2 regions of the Halobacillus sp. HZG1 genome follow, and region 1 is predicted to be linked to the other one. Evidence: riboswitches for the same ligand, from Rfam matches in the RefSeq annotation. Region 1 holds a riboswitch; the other holds the start of a gene.
What was found. Region 1 has a riboswitch for lysine ahead of dapA (4-hydroxy-tetrahydrodipicolinate synthase). Riboswitches for the same ligand answer to the same signal wherever they lie in the genome.
Positions count from the first base shown of each region.

Region 1 (20,999 bases):
TCGGTTTTCAAGTAATACAGGTGACGGTTTGTGCGGAAACGATTGACTGTGCTCTCCAAGTCATCCAGCATCGACTTGTATTGAGGAGCAGTCACAGAAAAGACGACGATCGAAAAGCGATCCGGGATTTTAAGTTGAGCGAGAGAAGCATCATGACGAAACTGGCTTTCGCTGGCATACTCATGGTGAAGCAGTTGCCAGAGAAGCTCTTCTTTACGACCCTCTTTGGCGTTCTCTTTCATAAATTGGTCATAAATTAGTTTCCCAAGATGGGCGTTAATTTCTTCTAAAAATTCCATTTCCTCCGTGTCCAATGCTTGCTCTGACTCCTGAACCCACACGTACCCCAGTGTATGGCCAAGATGTTTCGCGGCAATGACGACACGCTGTTGGAACCCAAGGTCTTCCATAGGATGGACGCGAATAGGATCTGACTGTTTTTCCAGACGAGTGACGATGCCTTCTTTCTTTAAACGGTCGATAATGAAAATGGGACATTTTTTCGAAAGGATCGTTTTCTGCTGGGTCTGATCAAAATCATCAAACGTTGAACTATAGGCAATCAATTCGAAATTTTTATTTTCAATAATGACAGGCTTCTTCAACTTCGAACTGATCAGCTCTGTCGCTTTATGAATATCTTCTGCCTGAAGGATCAATTCTTTGACTTCCATAGGAATCCTGACCTTTCCGAGTAGGTTGAATGTCATGTATCGTTACCCTCCATTATATCGGTTGTGGCTGGAAAGAAAAAGAAATATATCTAAGGCATTGTGAATAACTCTCATCCTGTTCCTTTCTTTAATTAAAAGAAAACGGTGTTCGTCTAAGAAAAAAAGCTCCCCCAAGTTTGGGAGAGCCTCAGGCTTTTTTAAAACATTTCAGAGATCGTCTTCGCTTGCATGTGTAGAGCAAGGTAGTCAGGTCCTCCGGCTTTGGAGTCTGTACCACTCATCTTGAATCCGCCGAATGGCTGATAACCGACGATGGCGCCTGTACAGTTACGGTTGAAATACAAGTTCCCAACGTGGAAGTCATATTTCGCTTTTTCCAGGTGGTCACGGTTATCAGAGATGACCGCCCCTGTCAGGCCGTATTCTGTATTGTTGGCAATGTCGATGGCTTCATCGAAGTTTTTCGCTTTAGTAAAGCAGACGACCGGTCCGAAAATTTCTTCCTGCTGCATGCGGGAGTCTGGAGCAAGATCTGCAAAGACCGTCGGCTCGATGAAGTATCCTTTCGAGTCGTCCCCTTTACCACCTGTGACAAGGCGTCCTTCTTCTTTGCCGATTTCCATGTAGCTCATGATCTTATCATAAGCGCCCTGGTCAACGACTGGCCCCATATAGACATTCTCTTCCGATGCATTTCCAACAGTCAGCTTCTCGGCACGTTCTTTTACTTTTTCCAACACTTCGTCATACACCTCTTCGTGAACGACGGCGCGGGAACCGGAAGAACATTTTTGACCGGAGAATCCGAAGGCAGAGACGATGATGGCATCGACCGCTGTCTCGATATTGGCTTCCTTATCGACGACGACTGTGTCTTTACCACCCATTTCAGCAATGACTTGCTTCAGGTGATTCTGCCCTTCTTGAATTTCTGCCGCACGCTTGATGATGCGTGTTCCGACATCACGGGAACCTGTAAAGGAAATCAAGGCCGTTTTCGGGTGATCCACAAGATAGTCACCGACTTCGCCACCGCTTCCTGGTACGAAGTTCAAGACACCTTTCGGTAGACCTGCTTCTTCCAGTACTTCTACGAATTTCGCGGCAATGACCGGGCTGTTACTTGCCGGCTTCATGACGACTGTGCTTCCTGTAACCAGTGGAGCGACCGTTGTACCTGCCATGATGGCGAATGCAAGGTTCCAAGGCGGGATAACAACGGCAACACCTGTAGAAGTATAGATGTAGCGGTTTTGCTCACCAGGACGGCTCTCAACTGGCTTTCCTTCCTTCAGTTCGATCATCTGACGTCCATAATACTCAAGGAAATCAATCGCTTCTGCTGTATCAGCATCGGCTTCTTTCCATGGCTTTCCTACTTCGTACACGAGATAAGCGGAAAATTCATGCTTACGACGACGGATAATGTGAGCGGCACGGAACAATAGCTCAGCGCGAGCACGCGGATCCCACTTTCTCCAGTCTTCAAAAGCTGTCGCTGCTGATTGGACGGCTTTTTCGGCTAAATCCTGGTTCGCTTTCGAGACGGTACCTACGACCTGCTTCGTGTCCGCTGGGTTTGTAGAAGTAATCGTATTGTCTGTGCGAATGCGATCGCCATCGATAAGAAGATCATGATGCTGCCCTAATTCTTCTTTCACTTGCTTCAATGCTTCCTCGAAAGCTTTCTTGTTTTCTTCAATTGTAAAGTCTGTGAATGGTTCGTGTTTATAAGGCTGGACCATGATAAAATTCCCCTTTCTAATGTGTAGAAGTTTTATTTACTGAAAACACCTTTTAAAGCAAAGGCGATGTTCGCCGGCCTTTCGGCGAGCCTTCTCATGAAGTACCCGTACCAATCTTCTCCATAAGGAAGATACACTCTCACTTTGTAACCTTCTTTGAGAAGATCTTTCTGCATTTGATTTCTCATTCCATAAAGCATTTGAAATTCAAAGCAGTCTTTCGGAATGGTGTGTTCTTCCACAAGCTTCTTCGTATAATCGACAATCGCATCGTCGTGGCTTGCGATGGCTGTGTAGTTGCCGTTCAACAAGTTCTTCTTGATCAGATGCTTCAAATTATCGTCGACGAGGTGCTTCTCAGGAAAAGCGACTTTGCCAGACTCCTTATAGGCCCCTTTTACAAGACGCAAGTAAGGTTGGCACTCATTCAGTCGATCAAGATCCTCATCGGTTCGATATAGATAAGACTGCACGACCGTACCCAGGTTCGGGTAGTCCTTTTTCAATTCCTGGTAAATATCCAGGGTAGCCCCGCAACGTGACGAGTCTTCCATATCAATGGTGACCGTTATGTCATGCTTCTGGGCTTCCTTCATAATAAGTTCCATATTTTCCATAACCAACTCGCGACTGATGTCCAGTCCAAGCGATGTTAGTTTAAGAGATACCTCCGACTGCAGCTGGTTGCTCGCAATCTGTTGAATACAACGGATGCATTCACCCGCGCGGTCTCTGGATTCTTCCTCACAGTCTACAAACTCTCCTAAATGGTCAACCGTAACGACCAAACCCTCATGGTTCAATTGCTGTATTAATGGAATTGCCTGGGAGAACGTTTCTCCCCCTACTATCTTGTCAGCCCCAAATTTACTGCCAAAGCGCTTAGCAAAGCGATCTAACAACTTATTGTTGGAAAGGTATAAGAAAAAGTTCTTACTGATGGCTTCCAAGATCACCACACCCTTTCATCATTCTCCTATTGATTCACCAAGTGGGCTCGTTAGGTGGAATGGAAGTAATAATGTTTGAACTGTTAAGAAAATTGTAACGAATAGCGCTTACATTCAGCAACGTGTAGCAAACACAAAGATAAGGCTCCAGTTTTATAGTTTAAACACAAAAGCGGCCAAACTTCGTTTATGAAAGACCGCCGACGGGAACACACCTTCCTTTCAATTTGGTTTTTATGGGTTTTTATGGGTATTTATGTAAGACCTGGTACACCAGAATTTGTAAATGTCTAGCTATCTGTTCTTTTGACTAGAATGAGAGGGAATGAGATTGAAGGTTGAGGTGACACGATGAGTGATTATATTGTTTCTCTGCATTGGATCTATACGTTCGTAATGTTGGCAGGTGCTTTGACATTTTTATATTTAAGCAGGAATCCACGCGGTGTACCGAAATATGAGTACGTAATAGCGATCATTATTCCATCATGGTCGGGGGCCGCTTACTTATCGATTGCTTTAGGACAAGGATTGCTTGAACAGCCGGATAAAACTGTTTACTTTGCCCGTTACCTGGACTGGGTGGTAACAACGCCACTCCTTTTGCTTGCACTTGCTTTGACCGCCATGTTTTATGAAAAGAAGAAAGACAAAGCCTTGATTGCAGCTTTGATAGCGGCTGATGTATTTATGATTCTGACGGGCTTGATCGCCGACTTCTCCTCTGAGACCATTAAATACATTTGGTATGTTCTCGGTGTAGTCGCCCTAGTCATTATCCTTTATATTATCTGGTATCCGTTAAGGAAGATTGCCATTAAAGGTGGAGTGGAGCTCAAGAAACATTACCAGCGGACCGCCGCTTACTTAACTGCATTTTGGGTTTGTTATCCGACAGCCTGGATCATAGGCCCCTCTGGAGTCGGATGGACACAGCAGGCCACAGAAATTACGGCATTCATCATCCTTCCCATCTTATCCAAAGTGGGATTCAGTCTTCTCGACGTGGGAGGGCTCAGGCGTCTCAACCTTCCTGGCGTGGATGAGTGATTCATACATGGGGTGATTGGAAATATTTGTATGACCGGGCCATCCAGATTATGGAAGAACTCGCGATACCATCCAAAAATACTACGACCATAAAAAAAAGAAAGCCCGAAGGAACTCCTTCGGGCTTTCTTTTTTCTATTTCATGACTAATACAGGGCAGGTGGCATGCTGTACAACGTTATTGCTCACGCTACCCAATAGCATTTTTTTCACTTTCCCAAGTCCACGGTTACCGACAATGATCAAGTCTACCGCTTTCTCATCCGCATATTTACAGATACTAATTCCAGGGTTTTCTTGTACCTCACTAATGATGACCTCTGTGACAACACCTACTTCAGATGTAGCCATTTCTTCCTTCAGGGCATCCATTTCTGAAGCAAAATTCTCTGCCATTTCGTCTCCGATACTATGAGAGACTGCAGCGTTTGTTGCTGGTCCTGTAGGTTTTACAACAGCTACGATATGAATTTCCCTATTGGGAGTTTCACACGCCTGGTTCCTTGCTTCCCACACCGCTTCTCTACTCATGTCACTCCCATCGTACGCAACGAGAATTCGTTTGGTCATAGGGTAACCCTCCAATGATAGAGTATCAATGTTCACTTCCATTATATCACATTGTAAGCGTTATCTTAATGGTAATCTCAGCAATTGATGAGCAGGGACCAACAAAATTATTCATAACCCTCAACCACTCACCTCCCAAGAAAAGACAAACACCCATGACAAGTGTCATATAAATGTCCTGACGTTTATGTCTTATAAAATGAAGAGGTTTTTCCTATCATAAGTAACATGAAGAAATATGAAGGAGTCGTTATTATGAACAAGGATAAACAACGAGAGCTGAAGAAAAGCGTTTCAGCCTTTGCGAAACCTGATACTAAAGCAGGCATCCGCCAGTTGATCAATACAGTCATTCCATTCGTTTTATTGTGGGTATTGGCCTATGCAAGCCTGTCCGTCTCTGTATGGCTTGCCGTTCCTGTCGCTATGATTGCTGGTGGATTTGTCATTCGTCTTTTCATCATCTTCCACGACTGTACGCATCAGTCGTTCTTGAAAAGCCAAAAGGCCAACCGCATCATAGGAACGATCACAGGCATTCTTACGTTGTTTCCTTTTGATAAGTGGAAACGAAGCCATTCGATTCACCATGCAACAAGCGGGAACTTAGATAAACGCGGCACGGGTGACATCTGGGTCATGACCGTGGACGAGTATATTAAAGCATCGTGGAAAGAAAGACTCGCCTACCGCCTTTACCGTAACCCCATTGTCATGTTTGGTATTGGACCACTATACTTGTTCCTTGTCTCCAATCGTTTCAATCGAAAAGGCGCCAAAAAGAAAGAACGCATGAATACGTATGTGACCAACGCTGCTGTAGTCGCCCTGTACAGCATGATTATTTTTGCGATTGGCTGGGAAGCTTTCTTAATCATTCAAATCCCGGTCCTTTATGTTTCAGGCGTACTGGGCATCTGGTTGTTTTATGTACAGCACCAATTCGAAGATTCTTACTTCGAAGACGAGTCAGAATGGGATTTTGTAAAAGCAGCCGTCGATGGCAGCTCCTATTACAAGCTTCCTAAAGTGCTTCAGTGGGTATCCGGCAATATCGGCTTCCACCACGTGCACCATCTAGCTCCGAGGGTCCCGAACTATGCATTGGAAGAAGCACACGAAAAGACACCTCCTTTAAAACATGCAACAACGATAACGCTGGCTACCAGCTTTGAATCCATCCGATTCCGACTATATGACACAGAAAATAAAACATTCGTATCCTTCAAGGAAGTGAAACCACTCCTAAAAAAGAAGCGCCTAGCCATGCTAGACCAAAGGCAGCCAAGCTTACAGGATGAATAAAGAAGTTGAAAGTCCATTCCCTCGAATGGGCTTTTCCTTTATGCTAAGAAAAAGGAGGTGCACCCGCATGCAGAACTGGTATCAAATTATCCCGAAAAATACAGGGCTGAGCATATACGTCTGGATTATTTTTTGTCTCCTGCCCTTTTTCTTTATTTTCCGTTCTTCATCCATGTACGAAATGCTGTTCGGCATTCTGATGACGCTGATCTTCTTCCTTGCCTACCGGTTGTCATTCATATCCAACAGCCGATTCGTCTATTTATGGGTAAGTGTGGAGATGGCCATCAGTATCGTCATGACGGCTCTGTTCGGGTACATCTATTTCGCTCTCTTCATCGCCTATTTCATTGGAAACATCAAACATCTGGGCGGTTTTTTATCTTTATATATCGTCCATTTGACGTCTACACTGATTGCGATTACAACGACATTCATTTACCAAATTGATTCTCTTTTCCCGAACCTTCCTTTCATTATCGTGACCGTGATCGGGGTTATTCTCCTTCCATTTACTGTCCGATACCGGAACCAGCAACAAAAACTCGAAGGGGAATTGGAAGATGCAAATGAACGAATTTCGCAACTCATGGTCATTGAAGAGCGCGAAAGAATTGCGAGAGACCTCCACGATACACTTGGACAAAAGCTTTCGATGATTGGTTTAAAAAGTGACCTCGCCCGCAAGTTAATGACGGCCCAACCGGAAAAGGCTAATAAAGAAGTGGAAGATATCCGCAACACAGCCAGGACAGCTTTGAAGGAAGTCAGGGAGATGGTATCGAATATGAAAGGGACGAAGCTCGAAGATGAAATCGTCCGCGTCCAGCAGATTATCGAAGCGGCAGAAATGCACTTTCAGTTTGAAGGAGACCCAAACGTCACCAACACTCCCCTGCTCGTGGAAAATGTACTCAGCATGTGCTTGAAGGAAGCTGCGACAAATATTGTAAAACACAGCAAAGCAACGACCTGCCTTGTCACTATAGAACAGTCCCCAACTGAAATACTCATCAGTATTGAAGATAATGGAAAAGGCCTCCCCGCCTCGCTGGAGCCCTTTCGTGGCAATGGATTACAAGGCATGCGCGAACGCCTCGAATTTGTGAACGGAAAGCTTGAAATTGAATCGAGAAATGGAACGAAACTACAGTTCCACGTTCCTAACGTCATCAAAAACAAAGAAAAGGAGGGATAAGCATGATCCGGATTGTGATTGCCGAAGACCAGCGCATGCTTCTTGGGGCCCTTGGAGCACTTCTTGATTTAGAAGACGGCATGGAGGTTGTGGGTCAGGCTCAAAACGGTGAAGAAGCCTGTGAGCTAGTAAGAAAATTAAAACCGGATGTGTGCATTATGGATATTGAAATGCCGGTGAAGGATGGACTGGATGCTGCTGAAGAATTATATGAAGAGCCGTGCAAAGTGATCATTTTAACAACATTCGCCCGCCCTGGCTACTTCGACCGCGCTCGTCGCGCCGGTGTCAGTGGATACTTGCTAAAAGACAGCCCTAGTGAAGAGCTTGCCACAGCCATTCGTAAAATTACCAATGGACAACGTATCTTTGATCCAGAACTCGTCGACCTGGCGTTTACCCAGCAAAATCCCTTAACAGAACGTGAGCGTGAAGTCATCCAACTGATGGCAGATGGAAAAAACACTAAAGACATCTCACAGGAGTTGTTCATCACCCCTGGAACCGTGCGTAACTACGTTTCTGTCATTTTGGAGAAATTAGAAGTCAGCAACCGTATCGAAGCTATATCAAGGTTTAAAGAAAAAGGCTGGTACAAAAAATCCCGCCGTTGATTGTTTCAGGAACTCTCTCTAGAAGGTGATACCTTGGAGGACAACTCCCTCCCCTTAGACTGTTCGTTCCAAGAAACTTACCCACACGCACACACTAACACGTCCACCTGCCTACAATTGCATTCCATAGGAACGTGAAAAAACCTCGCCGCTTAGGTGAGGTTTCTATATTTGAAGCTTGAAACGGCGGACTTGTTCGTTTAATAGGTCAGCAAAGTTTTATAGGTCTTCAGCCGGTTCTTATCTCGAAAGAGGAACCTGAAACCTTCTTAGCTCCTGGTTTTTTATTGGATGTCTCTCAGCTCTTTAAATTTAAAGAAAATAAACACAGAATACAAAGTTACTAAGATTGCACCGACCGCCATAATATGATGGATGGAAATGCCGAAAGCTAAAACCCCTGATGTTATGGCATAACTGACAGGGATGAGTCCCATAGAAGCAAGCGAAATGAGCCCCATTACCCTCCCAAGCATCTTCTCTTCAATTAAACTCTGAATCGCAGCAACGAATGGAATATTGGAACCCGATAAGGCGAACCCGAAGATTCCGAGACAAAGAATACTCATCCAAAGTTCCGTTGTGAAGCTGAGTCCTGTAAACGCCGTTCCCGCTATGACTAGAGACAAAATACCAATTTTCCCTCGGTTCTTTTTCACATTCAACACACCCACCACGATCGAACCAAGCAGCATCCCCACGGCCAAACCTGCTTCAAGAAAGCTGAAATCCATGGCTGTCCCTTCTAAAATGGTCTTCACAAATAACGGAAGCCCCATTGTCAAAGGACCGACTAAGAATAGATTCATAAAAATTGTCGTCAGAACGACAAGTGAAATCACACGGGAATTTTTCACGTATAGCAAACCTTCCTTAAAGTCATCCCAAAACCTTTTTTGTTCCTCCGACTCTCCTTTCAGTCTTGGTACACGCATAAAGAAAATGAGAGCACTCGCCACGATGAGCATGACCGCTGTTGTCGCAAACACAATTTCATAGTTTCCAAAGGCAATGATGACTCCGGCAAGCATAGGAGCAAGGATGAAGGAGGTCTGGTTGGTCATTTGAATAATGGAATTGCCTCTCGTCAAGTTATCTTTATGAATGATCGAAGGAATGACAGCACTTTCTGCTGCCCAGAAGAAAGCATCCAGAATGCCGAAGAAAAAGGCGAACGTCACAAACGTCCATAACGTAATCCCTCCAAACATAAACCAGACGACAAGACCAATCAGGAGCAGACCACGGATGAAATCTGACAAAAACATGATTTTCGTCTTATCAAAGCGATCCGCCACCGTTCCACTGATAATCATAAATACTACCCGTGGAATACTGACAGCAATATATAGAATGCCAAGCGAAGCCTCTAAACCTAATACGTTTACGACATACCAGCTCTGCGAAAAAAGGAAAAAGGAAATACCGAAGCTTGATAAAAGTGCCGCTCCCCAGAGCAGCAAAAAGTTTCGATTCTTAAATATGGATGGAATCTCTTTCGATTCTGTTTCTGATTGTTGCATCGCCATTTCATGAACTGTCATTTGAATCACACCTTCGTTTGTTATTGGTTGATTTTATTATATAAAAGGTTCATAGCTTCAGCGATGTGCCCGGGAATGAGTCTTCATCCGCCTCGAGGCTGAAATTCTCCCCGTCTATGTAAAAAGAGGTTTGCCTTTGCAAACCTCTTGGATATCAGCCACCCATGTATTGACTACGGCAGCGATTAATACAATTAAAATACGCTTGGTCATTGGATCCAAACTGTGCGGCACAATTGTTGATGCATGTTCGGTACAGATCGTGCTGGCTTTGGCCTGATGGTGGAAACGCTCCTCCCCACGAACCTCCGGGTTGGAAACCTCCGTTGTATCCAGGAGGCAGACCACCAGGACCTACCCACTGCCCAGGAGAAGACGGCTGCGGTTGCCAGCCTCCACCACCTGAACCTCCCCACGGAAACGGCTGCTGCCACTGTCCGCCCGTTCCACCACCCCACATGCCTGGGGGAAGCATTCCTCCAAAACCTCCTCCAGCACCCGGGTTAAACATCCCACCCCCACCGAACACGACCCGGTTCTGATCTCCGAAACTATAATTACTTGGATATTGATTCATTTGATCCGCCCTTTCTAAAAAAATCATACACCCTATATTAAGAACCCAACCCACAAATCGTGCCTATCCTCACCATTTCTCCTTAATGAAGAAACGCTCCCTTTAGTTGAAGACTCAGCTTCGAGACTTTTTTTGGGTAGATAGGGGCTTCGGGGAATAGCTCGCTTTCCGCGGGAGTGCGGTGAGCCTCCTCGGACTGCGTCCTGTGGAATCTCACCAAGCATTTTTTCCTCGTAGATATCCGGTTCCGGCGCCTAGCGGCTAGTGAGACTTCCCTCGCTTCTGTACGATAAGTCAACATCGAATCACTTCGTTCTTCGTGTTTCCTTTATCCCCGACAGCTCAGTCCAGTCCATACGCCGCTGATCCAGGCGCCTGCACACTTAAGGTAGGAGTCTCGCCATTCCCCTCCGCCCCTTTGCCATATAAGTATCTCGAAACCACTTCCAGGAAAGTGAAGCAACATGGATTCTTCAAGCGCATCTATAATGATAAAGCCTGTTACAGAGCGCTTTATCATTATAGATTCAGGATTTGTGAAAGACACTCATACCAGGCAAAGGGGGCCGTTTCTCACCGTTATTGTATGGCGTGGTTGGGAAGCTGCGAGACTCCCGTGTGAGAAAGGAGATCGGCGAGATCCCGCAGGGCGTAGCCCGAGGAAGCTCGCCACAAGCGAGTAGCTTCCCAGCCACCCCTGACGCTCAACCCGGGCAACGAACCCTAGATAGTCTCGAAACTGAGTCTTCCACAATCCTGCTATATAGATTAGGATAAGAACCTCAAAAATTTTGTCGAATCGTTTGTTCCCTTGTCTTACCACTTGTAAGATGGATACTTTTTTGATAGTCTTTTAACTAACTAAATATTTTCTTATTTCAAATGATTTTGAAGTAAGGATAGAGGTGCAATGACATGAGTACACTTGTCGGAGGAGAATGAGCTCCTGTGATGAAGGTGGAAAGGGGAAATTGCCGAAGCGAAAGGGATCTCATATCCCTGATGCTGGTTCTGCTGCTGAACAAGTACAGAACTGTCATATAGGAAACTATATGGAGGGCTATCTTACGCAGGAACGGTTAAAAGTTTCTACGGCAGCAACGAAGCCCTCGTTGCTGCCGTTTTTATTTTGACTGCCCTAGCCCTCACAACCTCGAACGTATTCAAAATTCTAAACAAAGGTGTGAGGTTATGAATTTCGGCCAGGTATTAACAGCAATGGTGACCCCATTTGACAGAGAAGAGAACATTGATTTTGATGCAACCCGGACGTTAGTCAACCACTTGATCGAAAATGGTTCGGACGGCCTTGTCATTGCAGGTACAACCGGTGAATCACCGACATTAACGACAGAAGAGAAAGTGAGTCTCTTCAAGTTCGTTGTCAAAGTGGTTGACGGAAGAGTTCCTGTCATTGCAGGGACCGGATCCAATAACACGAGAGCGTCCATCCATTTAACTGAAAAAGCCGAGGAAATCGGCGTCGACGCTGTCATGCTCGTGACCCCTTATTACAACAAGCCAACTCAGGAAGGTCTTTACCAGCACTTCTCTACAATTGCAAGATCCACATCACTTCCGGTGATGCTCTACAACATTCCAGGAAGAAGCGTCATCAATATGGAGCCGGATACCGTCATTCGCTTATCTCAAATCAAAAATATTGTGGCGATTAAGGAAGCTAGCGGTGACCTTGATGCAGCAACGGCAATTATTCGTGAAACATCCGATGATTTTGCCGTTTACAGTGGGGAGGACTCCAATACACTTCCATTCATCTCTATCGGAGGTACAGGAATCGTATCCGTCTCCTCCCATGTGATTGGAAATGAAATGCAGCAGATGATCCAAAGTTTTCGCGAAGGTGACTTTGCTTATGCCGCCCGCTTTCACCAAAAGCTTGTACCTGTCATGCATGCCATCTTTTCTGCCCCAAGCCCGTCCCCTGTGAAAGCAGCGCTGAATGCTAAAGGTGTAGAGGTCGGCGGGGTCCGTCTTCCGCTCCTGCCGCTTACAGAAGAAGAACAAAAGCATGTACTCGGTGAACTTGAAAAAGTACAACCAAAAGAAGCGGTAAAGGCTTCATAAGAAAAACCGCCCATCATGGGCGGTTTTTTCATTTTTTGTGGACAATCTCATCGATGATCCCGTATTCCTTCGCTTCTTCCGCACTCATAAAATAATCACGATCGGTATCTTCTGCCACCTTTTCTACAGGCTGCCCCGTGCGTTCGGCGATGATTTCATTGATATGCTGCCTTAATTTAATGATTCTTTTCGCGGAAATCTCTATATCAGCTGCCTGGCCGCGTGCTCCTCCAAGCGGCTGGTGAATCATGATTTCACTATTCGGCAGAGCATACCGCTTTCCTTTTGTCCCTGCCACCAAAAGCATCGCCCCAAAAGAAGCCGCTATTCCGGTACAGGTCGTTCGTACATTCGGCTGGATATACTGCATCGTATCCAGGATAGAAAACCCTGCAGTCGTCGACCCACCGGGGCTGTTGATATACAAGGAAATATCTTTTTCCGGGTCATCCGCTGCCAGGTATAAAAGCTGGGCGACAATGCTGTTGGCCATGTGGTCATTGATTTCTTCACTTACCATAACGATTCGGTCTTTCAAAAGCCGGGAGTAGATGTCGTAGGACCTCTCTCCTCTGCTCGTCTGTTCAATGACATAAGGAATCGTATTCATCAGATTTTCCTCCTTTTATGCTGCTAAGGAGAGATCGTTTAAAGGTGATGCTGGAAGCTGATTTCTGGAAGCTGGTTTAAGGAGGATGGGGATCTTTTCAATCAATACAGCTGGATCCTGTATGGTTAGCGTTCTAACCAAGGTTTGGTAAAGAAGATCGTCCTCTGAGCGGGTACGCATGATTTGAAGCCTTTCCACCTCTGCACACCTGCTCAGATTGTCACGCGAGCGCTTCAATAATGCCTTCACCCCTGTTTCTTTCATTTGGAGCAGTTCTGCTATTTCAGAAATCTTATAATGAAAAGCTACCTTCAAAATAAAGGTAAGCATCTGCTTCACCGTTAATTTCTCTAACAGAAGCTGAACCAATGTTTCATCGACAGTTTCTTCTTTTATTACACAATCAGCCGATGCGCTTTTCACCAAGGGTACCATTTTTTCCTTGCGCTTTTGATCTACCCAGACATGGTAGGCGATTTTCTTAAGAAGGGCTGGTTGTATATCATCCGCATCATAATGCTCATACGCCCTTGCCACCGACTCCTGGGCAAGATCTTTTCCGTCCCATCCATCGCCCGTTAAGAAATGACAATAGCGTAATAATTTCTCATAGTTCTCCTCGATATCCTCAAGCCAGAGCTTCCAATTGAGTTGACTCGTATCCAGTTCCACTTTTCACACTCCTTTCGACCTCTCACAGCTATAACGGAAAAATCCATGAAAAAGATATGGGTACTTCTACTTTTATTCTACTGTGCTCATCTAAACACCTTTGGTTAAAAAAGGTTAAGGTTATCCATTTTGGGTTAAAGGTTGGAAAAAGGAGGGATAATGTGTCCACTCGGAAGAATCAGAAAAAAGACATGGCCCGCTTCCTTTTTCTTCTCGCTGTCATCATGCTTAGTCCTTTTCTACATGAAGCATTCGGTTGGTTTGTGAGCCTTGCGATCGTTTTCCTTCTCTACTTCATCTTAATGTCCCTGATCACTTTCCTGAATCAAGAGACAAATGACCATTAAAAAAGCCTCAGGTATTAACAAACCTGAGGCTTCCCTTTTATACTTCCACTGTCCAACCATAACGATCTTCTTTTCTTCCCCGCTGAATCCCTGTGATGGTATCATAAAGCTCCTGCGAGAGGGCACCGATTTCATGGTTGTTGATGACCATCTTCTTACCGAGCCAATTCAACTCCCCGACCGGCGAAATGACGGCTGCGGTACCTGTTCCGAATGCTTCCTCAAGTTTCCCATCTTCATAGGCCTGATACAGTTCATCAATGGAAATCCTGCGTTCGGTTACAGGAATTTCCCATTTTCGTAAAAGCTCAAGAATTGACGTACGCGTAATTCCCTGAAGAATGCTTCCACTCAATGCTGGAGTCACGATTTCTCCATCAATTTTGAAAAAGATATTCATACTTCCGACTTCTTCGATGTAGCGTTTTTCCACCCCATCAAGCCAAAGGACATCGTTGTTTCCTTCCTCTACGGCTTTCGCTTGAGCCTGATAGCCAGAAGAATAGTTGCCGGCAGTTTTCGCCATACCGGTACCGCCTTTGACCGCACGTGTGAATTTGTCTTCCACGTTGATCGTTACCGGTTTGATGCCACCTGAGAAATACGGCCCGACCGGTGATAAGATCACCATCAGTTTATATGATTTGGACGGAGCCACGGCAAGGCTTGGTTCTGTCGCAATAATAAATGGTCGTATGTACAACGACGTTCCTTCAAAAGAAGGGACCCAGTCTTTTTCGAGCTGAACCAATTCTTTCAAGTAACCGAGCACTTCTTCTTCATCGACCGGTGGGATGCTCAAACGGTCACTGGATAAATTCAAGCGCTCAAAGTTTTTTTCAGGCCGGAAAAGAAGCACGCGGTTATCATCCGTGCGGTAGGCTTTCAATCCTTCAAAAACGGTCTGTCCATAATGGAAGATCATAGCTGCAGGATCGAGCGTTAGCGGTTCATAAGGTACGATTCGTGGTTCATGCCATCCTTTATCCTCTTCATAATCCATCACAAACATATGATCCGTGAAGGTTCGTCCAAAAGGAATCTTTTCACTTTCTGGTTTGGTTTTTTTATGGGTTGCTTCGACGATGTTCAATGACATTTTCATGACTCCTTTTCTTTGGTGGTCTTCGAATATTAGTATCCATTCTACGCCCATCCTCTTCTTTTTTAAAGGGCCTTTGACGGAATGATCAAAAATTTTTTACCACACTGCCGCTTTCTTGTAGTAAAATGCGCGGACCACTCATCTTTTGCTATACTATGAAAAGGTAAAATACGGAAAGGTGGTGTCCCTATTGTTCAAATTGCTGTTAATTGAAGATGACCATACGCTTTTTCATGAAATGGTCGAGCGTTTGTCTCAGTGGTCCTATGATGTTCATGGTATCCCTGATTTCAGCCGGGTGATGGATGTATTTACGCATGTAGATCCCCATCTTGTCATCATCGACATTCAGCTCCCGAAGTTTGACGGTTTCCACTGGTGCCGGATGATCCGGGAACATTCCAACGTCCCCATCATCTTCCTTTCTTCCAGGGATCACCCGACAGACATGGTGATGTCGATGAACCTGGGTGCGGACGACTTCATACAAAAGCCGTTCCACTTTGATGTGCTGGTCGCAAAAATACAGGCGATTCTACGTCGGGTTTATAACTACAACACCGATCAGAATGAATTGAAAACGTGGCTTGGTGCCACCATAGATTATGAACGGAACCGCATCTCGAATGATGGCGGCACGGTTGACCTCACAAAAAATGAAATGCTCATCTTAAAACAGCTGATTGAGAAAAAAAGCAAAATTGTCAGCCGTGAAGAAATCATCCAGCGTTTGTGGGAAGACGAACGATTTGTCAGTGACAACACGCTTACTGTCAACGTCAATCGCCTGCGTAAAAAGCTTGCAGATCTCGGTCTTGGTGATGCCATTGAGACGAAGGTCGGCCAAGGGTATGTGGCGAGGGATGATTCATGATCCGAAAATTCCTGATCGAACGAATCAGCTGGATTCTTCTCATCGTCACCCTTCAACTGCTCGCCCTGTTCGTTGCGTTCGTTGATCAGACCGTACCGCTCTCTTCCATGCTCTACTACATATTGTTATCAGGACTTCTGGTCGTTCTTTTCCTTTTCATCCGCTACCGTAAAGAAACTCGATTTTATACTGAAATCGAGGAGCGGGACAATGACCTCGATTTGACGACATTCCCTGAAGCTGATAGCCCTTTCGAAGCGGTCATCGAGACAAATGTACGTGATCAAATGGAACAGTTGAAGCAGGAATCATCCCGTAACCAGAGTTTACTCGAACAGGAAAAGGACGAGCTTTTATCATGGATCCATGAAGTGAAAACACCGATGACGGCGATGCGGTTGATCATCGATCGCATCGACGATTTCAAACTGAAGTCCCAGCTGACTTTTGAATGGATGCGTATCCACCTGCTCCTTGATCAGCAGCTGCATCAGAAACGGATCCCTTTTATCGAAAACGACCTTTATATTGAAGAAGTGGAGCTTGAACCACTGTTGTTTAATGAAATTAAATCGCTCCGGTCATGGTGTATGCAAAAAGGGATCGGCTTTGAAATTGATCTTCAAGCGGAAACGGTGCTGACGGATGCGAAATGGCTCGCATTCATATGCAGACAACTGATGACGAATGCGATTAAATACAGCGAGGAATCGGAAATTACCATCTCAAGTACAGAAGAAGTCGGGCGCGTGAAGCTTATCATTCAGGATGAGGGGCGCGGTATCGATCCGAGGGATCTCTCACGCATCTTTGAAAAAGGGTTCACTTCAACGACAGCCCACCAGGATCAAGCGGCGACTGGTATGGGGCTCTATCTGACGGACCAGATCAGGAAAGCGTTGAAGATCGACATTGATGTGCAATCCGAACTCGGAAGAGGAACAACATTCATCCTCCTGTTCCCGGAACCGAATGAATTTACGAAGCTCAGAAGCATGTGACAAAACTGTCACATGCTTCCGTCATTTTGTTAGATGAATCGAAGGAAAAAAATTTCGAGTGGTTCTACAATAAAGTCATAGCATGAAGGGGGTAACGAAATGAGTTTACTAGTCGCACGAAAGATTCATAAAAGTTACGGAAACAAATTTATGAAACAACATGTCTTGGAGGGTATTGATCTTTCCATCCAACGCGGGGAGTTCGTCACGATCATGGGCGCATCGGGATCAGGGAAAACAACGCTCCTTAACGTTTTATCCTCCATTGACCGCGTCAGTCACGGAACAATTTCCATAGATGGACAGGAGATCACAGGGCAAAAGGATAAGAAACTCGCTGAATTCCGAAAACATCATCTCGGCTTTATTTTTCAAGAGTACAATCTGTTGGATACTCTTACGGTCAAAGAGAACATCCTTCTGCCTCTATCGATTTCCAAAGTGTCCAAAAAGGAGGCGCAGGCGAAATTTGAGGCGGTAGCGAAGGAACTGGGCATTGAAGACATCCAGAATAAATACCCGAATGAAATCTCAGGTGGGCAGAAGCAGCGGACCTCGGCTGCACGGGCCTTCATCCATGAACCAAGCATCATCTTCGCTGATGAGCCGACGGGAGCACTCGATTCCAAGTCGGCCTCCGACCTTTTAGATAAACTGAGTGAAATGAATGTGAAGCGTCAAGCAACGATCGCGATGGTCACCCACGACCCTGTCGCCGCCAGCTACAGCAGCCGTGTCATTTTTATCAGAGACGGACAGATCTATACGCAGCTCAATAAAGGCGACCAGACGAGACAGACGTTCCTGAAGGACATTATGAAGACCCAGGGCGTCCTCGGCGGTGTTCAATATGACCATTAATCAACTGATTTTCCGCAACTTGAAAAAGAACCTGAAAAACTATTATCTCTATGTATTTGCACTCATATTCAGTGTCGCGTTGTACTTTTCATTCGTCACCTTACAGTATGACCCCTCCATGAGTCAGGATGGATCGGTCAAAGGTGAAGCGGCAGTCAGAGTCGCCTCTATTCTGCTGATTGCGATCGTGGCTATCTTTCTACTGTATGCCAATGCGTTGTTCATTAAACGAAGAAGTCAGGAAATCGGCTTGTTCCAGCTGATCGGCATGACGAAAAACCGCATCGCCCGTATTTTAGGCATCGAGAACTTGATCATATATTTCGGATCGCTGGCCGTCGGGATTTTTATCGGTTTTGCCATATCCAAATTGATCCTGATGAGTTTCTTTCGTGTCGTCGGTGTGAATGAAATCGCTGAGCTCAATTTTTCCACCCAGGCCTTTTTCCAGACGCTGATCGTTTTTGCCGGAATCTATCTCGTCATCATGGCGACGAACTATCTGTTCATTCACAGACAATCGATCCTTTCTCTTTTCCGTGTAACTTCAAGCGCACAAGGAAAAGTGAAAAAGCTGTCGGTCTGGGAACATCTAATGGGCATACTCGGCATCGGGTTGATTGCATCCGGGTATTATCTATCCTCCCAGCTGTTCGAGGGAAGCATTACAACGATCAACGGATTTTACCTGGCGATGCTTTATATTCTAGGGTCCGTCATCATAGGAACGTATTTTTTGTATAAAGGATCGGTCCGCTTCGTCTCCAATTTGATACGAAAAAATAAAAACGGCTACTTGAACATCAACGAAGTCCTGTCCTTGTCGTCCGTCATGTTCCGGATGAAGTCAAACGCCTTTTTGCTCACAGTAATTACGACGGTGTCCGCACTAGCAATCAGTTTACTTTCGCTTATGTATATCTCCTACTATTCGGCAGAGAAACTGGCTGAGACGACCGTGCCGGATGATTTTTCCATCATTGAACCTGAAAAGGCGGATGCCTTTATGGACCGTCTGGAAGGAGAAGGGATTGCCTACACAGAAAAACCAATTCCCGTATACGAAGCAGAATTCAACGTCAAAGACATCCTCGATGCAAATTTGGAAGAGTTGAACTTCAACACCGAACAGACGACCTTCTCCGTCATCAGTGAAGTCCATACAGACGGAATCGAACTCGATGAAGGGGAAATGAAACTCACCGGTTACACGGATTTGATGCAGTCCTTTATCTCTCTTCATGATGAAGGAAATGTACAAATCTTATTGGACGGAAACTGGCGCGAACTGGAATATCGAGGGCTCGAAGAAGAATACTTGCTCTCTTCCTATTACGTTGCAGGCGGCCTTCCAATCGGAGTCGTTGATGAGGCATTATTTGAAGAGCTGAGTCAGAACTACAACCCTGAAATCCAGACAAAATCCACGCTCTATACAGGAGTGAACCTCGAAGATTCCAGTAAACAAGAAGAGGCTTACGAAATATTTGCTGATATGGGGCTGGATGAAGGAAGAGAAAATGGCTCTCAGTGGCATAGTGCGATGTCGCAGAAACAAAACATGGGGCTCGTCATGTTCATCGTCGGCTTCCTCGGGCTCACCTTCCTGATTACATCCGGTTGTGTGCTTTACTTCAAACAGATGGATGAAGGCGAAGACGAAAAGGGCAGCTATACGATTTTAAGAAAACTCGGATTTACCCGTGGCGACCTTTTACGAGGAATTCAAGGGAAACAGTTATTTAACTTCGGTATCCCTTTATTGATTGGACTCTTGCACAGCTACTTTGCCGTCAAGTCGGGCTGGTTCTTTTTCGGGACCGAATTATGGACACCGATGCTGATTGTCATGGGGCTTTACACCGCTTTCTATTCCATTTTCGGAATGCTGTCTGTGCTTTATTACAAAAAAATCATTAAAGAGGCGCTCTGATGAGTGCCTCTTTTCTATTCCGAAGAATGTTCTGGTATAGTAAAAAGACGAGGTGAAAACTATGGACGCAAAAACCATTTTTGAGACAGTGAAAAAACACAAGCCCTCTGTTCTTGGACACGAACAGTTCCGTAAGTTCGCTGTCCTTTTACCAATTATCGAAAAAAACAATGAGCTTCATGTCGTATTCGAAGTGCGTTCCCATCAGCTGAGAAGACAACCGGGGGAGATTTGTTTTCCAGGTGGAAAAATTGACCCCGAGGACCCTTCTGCAGAAGAAGCGGCAATCCGTGAAACGGAAGAAGAATTAGGCGTGAAATCAGGGCAGTTCACAGAAGTCCATCCGCTCGACTACCTGATTTCACCTTTCGGTATGATCGTCTACACATTTGCAGGATATTTGAATGTGAGCGAAGGTGACCTTGTCCGTAACCCTGATGAAGTCCGTGAAGTGTTTACCGTGCCGCTTTCCTTTTTCATGGAAAATGGGCCGCGCATTCACTACGTCCACTTCGAAGCACAGCCGGAAGCGAATTTCCCATTCGATTTGATTCCCGGCGGAGAAGAATACAACTGGCGGACGCGTCAGCTTGAGGAATACTTTTATATATACGGTGATAAAGTGATTTGGGGGATGACAGCAAGAATCCTTTCCCATTTCGTGGATATTCTGAAAAAATAAATCCTTCAGCCTGTTTATCTACAGAAAAACAGGCAGTAAAAAAAAGCTCTGCGTCATGACGCAGAGCTTTTTCATTACCGGAAATCTTCATCATTCATTTTAATGAAACCTATAACCGTTCCCATGGTCTTCCCTTTGAAGTTGTCAGGTACCGACTCCCCTTTAGGGTTCGCATAATACAGCGCGTCTTTCTCCTCACTATAGCCAAAGCCTAAAGCGGTCAGGGATGTTTCCAATTCCTGAGGGATCTCCTCCATGCCTGTCTGATTTTTATAATAATCTGTCGGATAAATCCAAACATCTACATCATCTGCTCCTGTATGGACGACAAACAAATCATGCTCATAACGTGAAATCCACTGATTTTTCGAGAAAAGAGCAACTCCTGTACCTTCAAGTCCCGATATGCCCGATAAATTAATTCCAAAAATGGCATTAATCATCGTGCGCATCTCCTCTCCGGTCATTCTCCCATTATAGGTCTCCCAGTATAAGTCCATCACCTCTACCTTTGCCATATCAATGATCGCTTCGTCACTGACTTGCTCCTCCAGCGCTTCTCTTACTCTTTGAAGCACGTCATCAGAGTAGGTACTTGT
Region 1 is NZ_JAYLVQ010000062.1:9,910-30,908, forward strand. Features, by position in the region: gene VKA52_RS10785 (PucR family transcriptional regulator) at 1-710, opposite strand, end outside; gene pruA (L-glutamate gamma-semialdehyde dehydrogenase) at 872-2,419, opposite strand; gene VKA52_RS10795 (proline dehydrogenase) at 2,452-3,369, opposite strand; gene VKA52_RS10800 (bacteriorhodopsin) at 3,721-4,419, shown strand; gene VKA52_RS10805 (universal stress protein) at 4,555-4,989, opposite strand; gene VKA52_RS10810 (fatty acid desaturase) at 5,245-6,294, shown strand; gene VKA52_RS10815 (sensor histidine kinase) at 6,362-7,492, shown strand; gene VKA52_RS10820 (response regulator transcription factor) at 7,495-8,106, shown strand; gene VKA52_RS10825 (MFS transporter) at 8,391-9,650, opposite strand; gene VKA52_RS10830 (hypothetical protein) at 9,805-10,227, opposite strand; lysine riboswitch at 11,120-11,298, shown strand; gene dapA (4-hydroxy-tetrahydrodipicolinate synthase) at 11,419-12,315, shown strand; gene clpP (ATP-dependent Clp endopeptidase proteolytic subunit ClpP) at 12,344-12,925, opposite strand; gene VKA52_RS10845 (sigma factor-like helix-turn-helix DNA-binding protein) at 12,941-13,597, opposite strand; gene VKA52_RS10850 (hypothetical protein) at 13,759-13,944, shown strand; gene VKA52_RS10855 (branched-chain amino acid aminotransferase) at 13,982-15,049, opposite strand; gene VKA52_RS10860 (response regulator transcription factor) at 15,240-15,923, shown strand; gene VKA52_RS10865 (sensor histidine kinase) at 15,920-16,924, shown strand; gene VKA52_RS10870 (ABC transporter ATP-binding protein) at 17,024-17,785, shown strand; gene VKA52_RS10875 (ABC transporter permease) at 17,775-19,718, shown strand; gene VKA52_RS10880 (NUDIX hydrolase) at 19,780-20,400, shown strand; gene VKA52_RS10885 (hypothetical protein) at 20,475-20,999, opposite strand, start outside.

Region 2 (9,961 bases), on a different contig from region 1:
AAGGAGGAACTATATTGAAACAAATCTGGAGAGTATTCACCCTTCTAGCTCTGGTTACACTCATGGTGGCCGGATGTCAGGAAACAAAGGAAGAACAAGCGAAAAATATGATGGATGATGACACATTGAATGGCAATGCCATGGATGGATATAACGAAAGTCCGAAAGATGGGCAAGTCGGTTATGTACGCTTTAACAAGGATCAATTAAATCAGGATACGGAAGAGCATCGTGAAATCAAAGTCAACCGTGAAGAAATGGCCGATATGATTTCCAGGATGATCCTACGGTATGATCAATTCGATGATGTAGCTACAGTAGTTACGGATAATGAGGTTCTCGTTGCCTACAAAAAAACAGATGACATAGATCGAGAGTTAGCTGCGGATATGGTCCAGAAGACAGCGTATTCTTTAGTCCCAAGCTTCTACCATGTGTATGTATCTGACAACCCCGCTTCCTTTGGAGATATCCAGAGTTTAAGTAATTCCACGGTGTATGATCAAGGGTATAACGATACCATCGACAGTATTATTAAAAAAATGAAGAAGTCACCACAAGGAAAAGTCGATGAATCCAATCCTAATCAACCGGATGTTGGGCCCAATATGAATACAGAAGAAGAAACAGGAATGGAAAACTGACCTCACCCCTATTTTTCCATTCATAACAAAAGCATGCCTGCCTCATGCTAAAGATATCAAAACATTGAAGGTGAGTTTATGAAATACATCGGTTCAATGATCGTATGTCTTAGTATGTGCGTACTTTTCTCTGTCGGGTTCATACATGCAGATGAAGAGAGCGATGCGCGAATGGCATTATATAAGAAAACCTCAGCCATCACCGATATTCCCTGGGAGTATCTGGCTGCTATCGATCAATATGAGAGACAAGTTCACGACGACCCTAAAGATGGCCGTGTCACTGCAATTGAAGCGGATCCGATGTTTTGGACCGGTTCAGCTGGAGAAATGCCCTCAACATTTTTCCCTGACGGTTGGGGATTAGATGGAAATGGCGATCAAAAGGTTCAGTTGGAAAATGATGAAGATGTTTTATATTCAATAGGCACATACATGAAGTCCTATGGTACGACAAAGGATGACATTAAAATTGCCTTGTGGAATTATTACAAGAGAGACCTTACCGTACAAACCATTATGAACACAGCGAGAGTATTTAAGAAATTTGAAACCGTTAACCTTACCAACCGCGACTTTCCGCTCCCCCTTCAGGCGAATTACAGTTATAGAAGTACATGGGGAGACGCCCGGGGTTTTGGAGGAAGACGGGTCCATGAAGGCACGGACATTTTCGCTAACTATGGCGTTCCTGTTAAATCTACAACATACGGTGTTGTAGAAATGAAAGGCTGGAACAAGTTCGGTGGCTGGCGGATTGGAATTCGGGATATTTATAACATTTACCACTATTACGCCCATTTACACAGTTTCTCAGAAGATATAAAAGTGGGTGACATCGTACAGCCTGGTGATGTGATTGGTTCGGTCGGGGCTTCTGGGTATGGACCTCCAGGTACATCCGGAAAGTTTCCTCCCCACCTTCATTACGGCATGTATCAAGATAATGGAAAAAATGAATGGTCCTTTGATCCTTACCCATTCCTTAGGAAGTGGGAAAGGATGAAAAAAAATTAAAAGCGCCGCACATTATTGTGCGACGCTTTTCCTATGATTTTGATTTTTTGACGGCATTCGTAATACTGGCAGCCAGGCCACCCCATATAACGACTATCCCGATAACCATCATTGTTACTGCACCAGCTGACATATTAGCTTACCTCCTTCTTAACTTCTTCAACGGCTTTGGAATCCCAGCGTTTCAATGTCATCAAGAAGCCGGCTACAATGGCAAACGCAGCTACAAACCAGCCCCCGAATAAAATGAAACCATCTGTATACCCTTCATAGTTCCCTGTTGCTGTATCAAATTGTTTAAGAAGGTTCGTCTTAAATAGATCGAACATCATAAAACCAAGCACGATCGGCGTGATCACACCAAGACAAATCTTCCACCATCCTCCAAGATGGATATCAGAAATACCGTTAGCATGAGCCTGGAAATCATTAAGATTGCGTAAGAACCATGCTATGACAAGGACTTCTACAAGTCCGACAAATGCTACACCGAACTGGTTAATGAAGTAATCAGCCGCATCTAGGAGATAAAGTCCACCCTGCGTTGCGAAAAGCAGGGAAATGACGGCAGCAAGTCCTCCACCCAGCCCTACAGCAGCTTTCCTTGAAATACCAAATTTCTCACTCAAGGCAGCTACATAAGTTTCTGAAATGGAAATTAACGACGATAGTCCGGCTAAAACTAATGATGCAAAGAATAAGAAACCAAATAATCCATTCAATGCTGGAAACTCATTTATGATTTGTGGGAATACGACAAACGCAAGCCCCACTCCACCACTAACTACTTCATTCACTGGTACACCGCTTTGAGAAGCCATGAATCCTAAAGCCCCGAAAACACCGATACCAGCAAGTAATTCGAAACTTGAGTTACCAAATCCAGCGATAAAAGCATTGTTCGTTAAGTCCGACTTCTTCGGTAGGTAGCTGGAGTACGTAATCATAATGGCAAAGGCAATGGATAAACTGAAGAAAATTTGCCCATAAGCGGCTACCCAGACAGAACTATCGGTAATAGCACTAAAGTCTGGAGCAAAGAACGTTTGCAGACCTTCAGCCGCACCCGGAAGAGTAATCGCCCGGATAACAATAATCATGAAAAGGACAATCAATGTCGGGATAAAGATTTTATTGGCTGCTTCAATCCCTTTCTTGACTCCTTTGAAAAGGACACCTAGTGTAATCAACCAAACGATGAGAAGCGGAATAAGGACACCAGGTACAAGGCTTCCTGTCTGACCAGGATCTACGGATAATTGCAAATAATCACTAAACAAAAAGCCTTCTGTGTCATCGCCCCATGAAAGATTGAATGCGAAGATACTGTATGAAATTGCCCAGGCAATAATGACAGCATAATATGTCGAAATAACAAATGATACAAGTACAGCCCACCAGCCCAGCCATTCTGTCTTACGATTCATTCTGAAGAATGAAAGTGGCGCTGAACCTCTGAATTTATGGCCGATGGTGAATTCCATAACAAGTAGCGGAATACCCGCTGTTAATAGAGCAAATAAATAAGGAATAAAAAATGCCCCACCACCATTTTCATAAGCTACTGCCGGGAAACGCCAGATGTTACCTAAACCTATGGCTGAACCGACGGCTGCCAGGATGAAACCAGCTCGTGTTCCCCATTGTGCACGATTTTCCATGCGAAAGACCTCCCTGAGTTAAACATCTTTAAAAGATGTTTTTCAATTTTTATTTTTCTGATTATTCTGCTTTAAATTATAACGAGCAACACACAGCTTGTCAAAATAATTTTTTAATTTTCAGAAATTGGAAGGTGTGTGAAAAGGCTTAAGCAAAATGAACTACCATATTATTCCTTTGAGGCATCTTCAAACAACGGGTAGGCGCGACAGCCATATTCACTATGTCTTTTTTGAGACTTTGGTTAAGTGAATCGGCTCAAAATAAAAAGAGAGCAGAAACGGTGACCGTTCCCTGCTCTCCAATTAAAACAACTTTTTTTATTATTACTCCGTTGGTTGACCATGATTAAACTTGTGAATGATGAAAGCTGCAACTGTAACTATAATTAGCGTGAGCAACAGCGGAAGCCAAACTCCACCGGACAGTCCTAAAATGACATAACCTATGGAAGCAGCTCCTGCAGCAATAAGGGCATAAGGTAGCTGTGTGAGTACATGAGCGATGTGGTTCGATCCTGCCCCAGTTGAGGAAAGAATCGTCGTATCGGATATCGGTGAACAGTGGTCACCAAACACAGATCCCGCAAGTACTGCTGACAGTGCCGGAAGAATCAGTGTAGGATCGGATACTGCTGCAATTTCCCCTGCAATTGGAAGCATAATGCCAAATGTTCCCCAGGATGTTCCTGTAGATAATGCCATGAAACCGGACAGTAAGAAAATAATCAAAGGCAGATAAGCAAGATTTATATCTGCTTGAGTGAACTGCTGTGCTAAATATTCTCCGGTTTGCAGCTGGCCGATGATATCACCGATCATCCAGGCGAAAACCAAGATGTAAATCGCTGGTAACATTGCTTTCATGCCTTGACCAAACACTAAAGGGGTTCCTGATTTAGGCTTTGGTTGACTGATATACAGCACAAGAGCAACCAGAACAGAAACAACTCCACCTGTGAACAAGGAGATGTTCACATTTGTGTTGGCAAAGATAGAGAGAAGGTCCACATTGCCTTCCGTGTTACGCATTCCTGTGATAATCATTGTTAGCACAGTTCCGACAACGAGTGCTACAATCGGCCAGATTAGATGAGAGATCTTCCCATGGTTATGCTCTTTGAATTCGTCATTCAAATCACCAGGTACATCCCCTTTTTCAGGATTGTTCAATTCTCCCGTTTCCAAGGCCCGCTTTTCGTGTACTTTCATTGGACCAAAATCCAATCTTAAGTAAATCGTCAGGAATACGAGCAATAGTGCCGCGAACACATATAAATTTGCAGGAATCATAAGCACGAATGCTTCAAAAGCCTGGTATTGCGTAATTTCATTAGCAGCCAGAATACTGCCAATTGTTCCAATTATATAAGCTCCCCAACTGGAAATCGGTGATATGACAGTAATCGGAGCTGACGTGGAATCAATATAATAAGCCAATTTAGCCCGTGACACTTTATATCGATCCGTTACAGGGCGCGCCACTTGTCCTACGGCCAGTGCATTGAAATAATCATCAATAAAAATGATGATGCCAAGCACAGCAGGGACGAGTGTCGCTCCTTTTCTCGTACGAATACGCTCAACAGCCCAGCGGCCAAAAGCCCTGCTTCCCCCAGAGGCTGTCATGAAGGCGGTCGTAATTCCTAATAAGAATAGAAATGATAACAAATAAATATTTCCCATATTCAGTGCGCCTTCACTGACAAAGATGTTTGCGAAAATTGACCAGATTAACGACAATCCTCCGCCAATATCCATTTGTGTGATCAGGAATGCTCCTACGATGATGCCAATTCCTAAAGATAGGATGACTTTCCTTGTCAATAGGACAAGGATTAACATTAATACTGCTGGAATTAAAGAATAGATGGTTCCTTCCATAATCGTTCCCCTCCGTAAATCTTGATGTAACGGGATTGGAAGGCTACTGCGGATAAAAATGAGGAATAAAAAAAGACAATGATAGAAAATAACCTACCATTGCCTTTGTAAGTGGCAATTTGATTATCCTCCATTTCGATCAGTAGCGCCCCATGCACCCAAAAGCATGCATGACAGTGTATCTCTTGTTCAGATATACACCAGCGTCGTATAGCTTGACGAACTACAAGACACTTCGGCAAACATCCCCTTCCACCAATTATCGTCGCTTGTCTGGCTCCAATTGATTACTGATGGTGTTTGCACCTCTACCTCACCGATCTGATAAGGTCACGCATATTCAATTCTCAGTAATTCTAACAATTCCAAGCATTTATTGCAAGGGGTCCATCGGATAGGAAAATGATGGATCTCCTTCTCCTCCCATACCACCATAAAAATTAGGAACTTTACCAAGAATGGTAGCTTGATCAATGGGAATGTTATTGGTTACCACCGTTGTTTCTGTAGAAAACGGAATAACAATACGGACATTTACTTCAAAATGAATCGTCAATTCAAACAGTGCAGCGTTAATTCCGTACTCAGTCATCTTGATATCGACTTCAGATTGAACGTCTCCAATTACTCTAAGTTGAACAGGAACCTTCGGCCCGAGGTTTGCAAGTAAACTATTGTTTGTCGCTACCCCAATAGGGAGTTCGATGAGTGTCGCTGGCTGTTCCCCTAACTCTTCCTGTGTACGGTCAGGGTCAATATTTGGCTCCAGAGAAGTGTCCTCCATAGGAAGCTCGCCAAGCTCCATCCTCTTTAAAAAGTTCTGAACACGTATCGTCGTGTCACGCAGTGCACGGTTGACGACGACAGAGTTCCAACCCATATAAACGATGTTACCTTGGTTATCCTTTTCCATATTGACAAGGTCATTAAATTGTAGATCTTCTGCAATCGTTTTACTGACTGCTTCATTAATGGCATCCCTAGCCAGCTGTTGAGCTTTTGTTTCAGCAATTTCTACGAGAGCTGGTGTCACACCTCGGTTAATGAACCATAGACTTAACGCTGTGAAAAGGGCGAAAAACAGCAGACTAAGCACAATCCTTTTTCCGATCGTGGAACCAGTAGTCGCACTCTTTTTTGGCATAGAACAACCCTCCTCATCTATCTATATGAAAGAAAAGAAGGGTTTAAGCATCAACTTACCGAGGTCAAATGACAATTCGCTATCATAATATTTAATTCTTTAGACAAGTCGATGTCCCGCCCCCTTGTTCCATCTCTTTTAATTTCCCTTATTACCGGGCGATCACATAAGTATGGGTTCTGTTTTACAACGATCGCTTCACGTCCATCATCCAATTGAACAGATACTCCGTTGGGATAGACCGCAATACAATGTCTGAACGCCTCTACCATGTGTTGATCAAATAAAGAACCAGAGCCGGAGTACAAGATTTCCAAGCCCTCATGAGGGAGCATAGCCTCGCGATATACACGATTACTTGTTACAGCATCAAATACATCCACAATACCCAGAATCTTTCCGAACAGATGAATGTCGTCACTCCTGATTCCACGCGGATACCCTGACCCATCCAGCCTCTCATGATGTTGGTAAGCACAATGAGCAGCTAGCAGAGGAATGTTGGGTGATTGGCGCAGGATTTTGAACCCGTCATCTGTATGAGTTTGAATACGCCTGAATTCATCAACCGTCAATTTTCCTGGTTTAAAGAGTATCTCTCTTGGGACATTCATTTTCCCCACGTCATGGAGAATCGCCCCAAGTCCAAGTGCCTCCATCTTAGGAGGAGTGAGATGCAACTCTTTTCCAAGAGCAAGCGCGTACATTGTTACATTCAACGAATGGGTGAAGATATAATCATCGTGGGTGAAAACATCCGATAGCAAGGAAATGACTTCTCCATTATTGCGTAATTCTTTAATGAGAGAACGTACAACTTCTTGCAATTCGTTGCCTGTTTCCTCTAAAACATAACGGTGTTCAGATACGACAGAGTGATGGATATTTGAAAAAGATTGCTTAATGGAATGGATGGCCTTCATTCGTGTCTTTTCAGCGAGAGGCGAGTCAACAATAATATCTGATGTTCGTCCATCTTCAATATATACATAAGTAATGTCAAAGCTTCTTAACCGGTCAATCATCCTAGGTGTAAAAGCGACACCTTGTTGGAGAAGTGCTCGACCATTTTCATTGTAAATGGTTTTAGCTAAAACAGCACCTGGTACTAGGGAATTTGTAGCAACGACTCTCATAATAAGCTCCTAACGATCCATTATGTAAGAGAGCTACCTATAAAGGTAGCTCTCAGTGTTATGATTTAAGTGCTTCAGACAAAAGATCACGCAATAGTTCAGGCATAAAGTATTTTTTTGACTTAGCATAGGCGATTTCAGGAAAGAACCGGCCAAATGTAAATGTGTCCGCTGTAGCAAATTGATAGGTTCGCTCATAATCAATTGGTTCCCCTTCAAAGGTGACACGCTTTACATGTTCACCTCCATCATCATCTATCGCTATTTCTATGTCAATTCCCGCAAAAACCATCTTCCCGATTACTTCGCCCCTGAACCCAAAGCCTTTCAGCCTTATTTCTGTCAGTTCTTTCGTATGAGCCGCTCGAATCACTTCCAGAAGCTCATCCCCTTTCAATTCCACAAGGCAGGGATTCATCGGGTGGGGACAAATACGATGAATATCTTCATAAGTAATTTCTCCAGCAGATAAATGATCTAAAAGCACCCCCGCATTTAACATCGCTATATCCGCCGATGTCCATAAGCGTAATTGCTCAGTTAAGCGGTTCATAAGAGGGGTGTCCTGAAACCATGCAATGTGCAGCGGTTCACGGAGATATGCCACGGGAGTTCCCAGTTCATGAACGGCCTTAGAACGAATCTCTTTCACTTTCTTTGTTACTCCATCATCTTTTTTCAACTGCTCCGTTGGTATAGCATACGCCTCTTTCTTTTCCAGATGGCGAGTGTCGATGTTCCATTCCACAGAGACTTCACCGAGATGCGTCCCGTGTTTACCTGCTGCAGTCAACAAAGCGCCCTCAATATACTCCCCGTTCTTGAAAAGGTGGTGAGTGTGCCCGCCGATGATAATATCGATGTCCGAATAACGCCTCGCAATTTCTTCGTCTTCATTTATCCCAAGGTGTGATAATAAGATTATGATATCCGTTTGGTTTCTCAACTCTTCAATAATCCCATCCAAAATTTCAAAAGGAGAAAGCACATCCCATCCCAGCTGTCGGTAAAACGCTTGAAACGGGGCGGTCAAACCTAATACTCCGATTTTCGTCCCATATTTGGACTCCAGAATGTGATAGGGTTTTAACCAGGCAGGTGAAGAGGAGCTCTTACAATCCAAATTGGCACAAACGACACGAAAATTCGCATGATCGTATAAGGAATGAAGATCTTCACTTGCTAAAGTGATGCCCTCATTATTTCCGATCGTTGCCACATCATATCCAGCGTCATTCAACAGTTCAACATTGCCTTTTCCCATCAAACCTTCTGCAATAGGATGGAAACGATCAACATGGTCGCCATTATCAAAAAGCCAGCATTCTTCGCCCTTTTTTTCATGTTTCCTCTTCTGTTCATTAAAGTACCCGACGATTTGTGGCCAATTTTCAAAGTGACTGTGCAGATCGCTTGTATAGTAAAAGTATAATTTTTCCTTCATCATCAGTCTCCTCACCCTAAACCTTGCCAAATTAAACGAATGCCAATCAATACGAGCAGCACTCTCAGGAATCTTTCCACCACTTGTCCATCAAGTCGTCGATTCACCCATGCCCCAAGCGTTCCACCTACATAAGCTCCTGGAATAAACCAGAGCGTATGACTCCATTCCACATGACCTAAAAGCACATGTGTCGCAGAACTTGTTATACTTGCAAAAAAAATCATGAACATAGAAGTTGCTGTCGCTATGTGAGGAGGAATGTTTAATAATAAAATCATGGCTGGGACCATTAAAGATCCTCCACCTATGCCTAATAAACCAGATAACATTCCTACGCAAAACGATAAGAAAAACCCAACCCAAAAAGGCATCCGGTACTTATAAACTTTCCCATCCACTGTTTTTTCTCTGGACATCCCTGTTTTAAACAAGGAATGACCTGATGGTCTTCTTGGTATGAAAAACAGCAAAGAAACTGCAATCATCACAATCCCGAAGAAAAGCGAAAAACCATCCGTTTCAAAAAATTGGTTTAACCAAGATCCTAAAATACCTCCCGGAATACTGCCACTTAAAAAAACCAGTCCAATTTTTTTGTCCACTCGTTGGTGTTTCATGTAAGAAATGGCTGAAGACATTCCTGTAAAAATCATCACAACTAAAGATATTCCCACAATTGTCTGCGGGGTTACCCAATTGAAGGAAGCAAAATGATGACTTAAAAATAGGAGAACAGGAACTAAAATAACGCCTCCACCAAGACCTGCGACACTGCCGACCAGGGCTGTGATTAAACCGATAACAAACATAATCAAAAACATATCGAATCTTCCTTAACTCTTAATAGATAATATTATAGTATCATGTTTTGTATTCATAAAACATCTTGCCTACAATGGAGTACCAAACATCCCCTTTAATTATAGATAAGCTCCCTTTAGTTGAAGACTCAGTTTCGAGATGTTTGTGTGATTCTAGGGGCTCCGGGAAAAGGTTCGCTTTCCATGGGGCGGGCGGTGAGCCTCCTC
Region 2 is NZ_JAYLVQ010000020.1:28,757-38,717, forward strand. Features, by position in the region: gene VKA52_RS02035 (YhcN/YlaJ family sporulation lipoprotein) at 15-644, shown strand; gene VKA52_RS02040 (M23 family metallopeptidase) at 723-1,661, shown strand; gene VKA52_RS02045 (methionine/alanine import family NSS transporter small subunit) at 1,693-1,794, opposite strand; gene VKA52_RS02050 (sodium-dependent transporter) at 1,796-3,322, opposite strand; gene VKA52_RS02055 (Na+/H+ antiporter NhaC family protein) at 3,650-5,206, opposite strand; lysine riboswitch at 5,342-5,525, opposite strand; gene yunB (sporulation protein YunB) at 5,580-6,350, opposite strand; gene VKA52_RS02065 (HD-GYP domain-containing protein) at 6,401-7,486, opposite strand; gene VKA52_RS02070 (bifunctional metallophosphatase/5'-nucleotidase) at 7,545-8,930, opposite strand; gene VKA52_RS02075 (sulfite exporter TauE/SafE family protein) at 8,942-9,754, opposite strand.
Region 2: linked by a shared signal. The riboswitch ahead of VKA52_RS02055 (Na+/H+ antiporter NhaC family protein) and the one ahead of dapA (4-hydroxy-tetrahydrodipicolinate synthase) in region 1 are both predicted to bind lysine.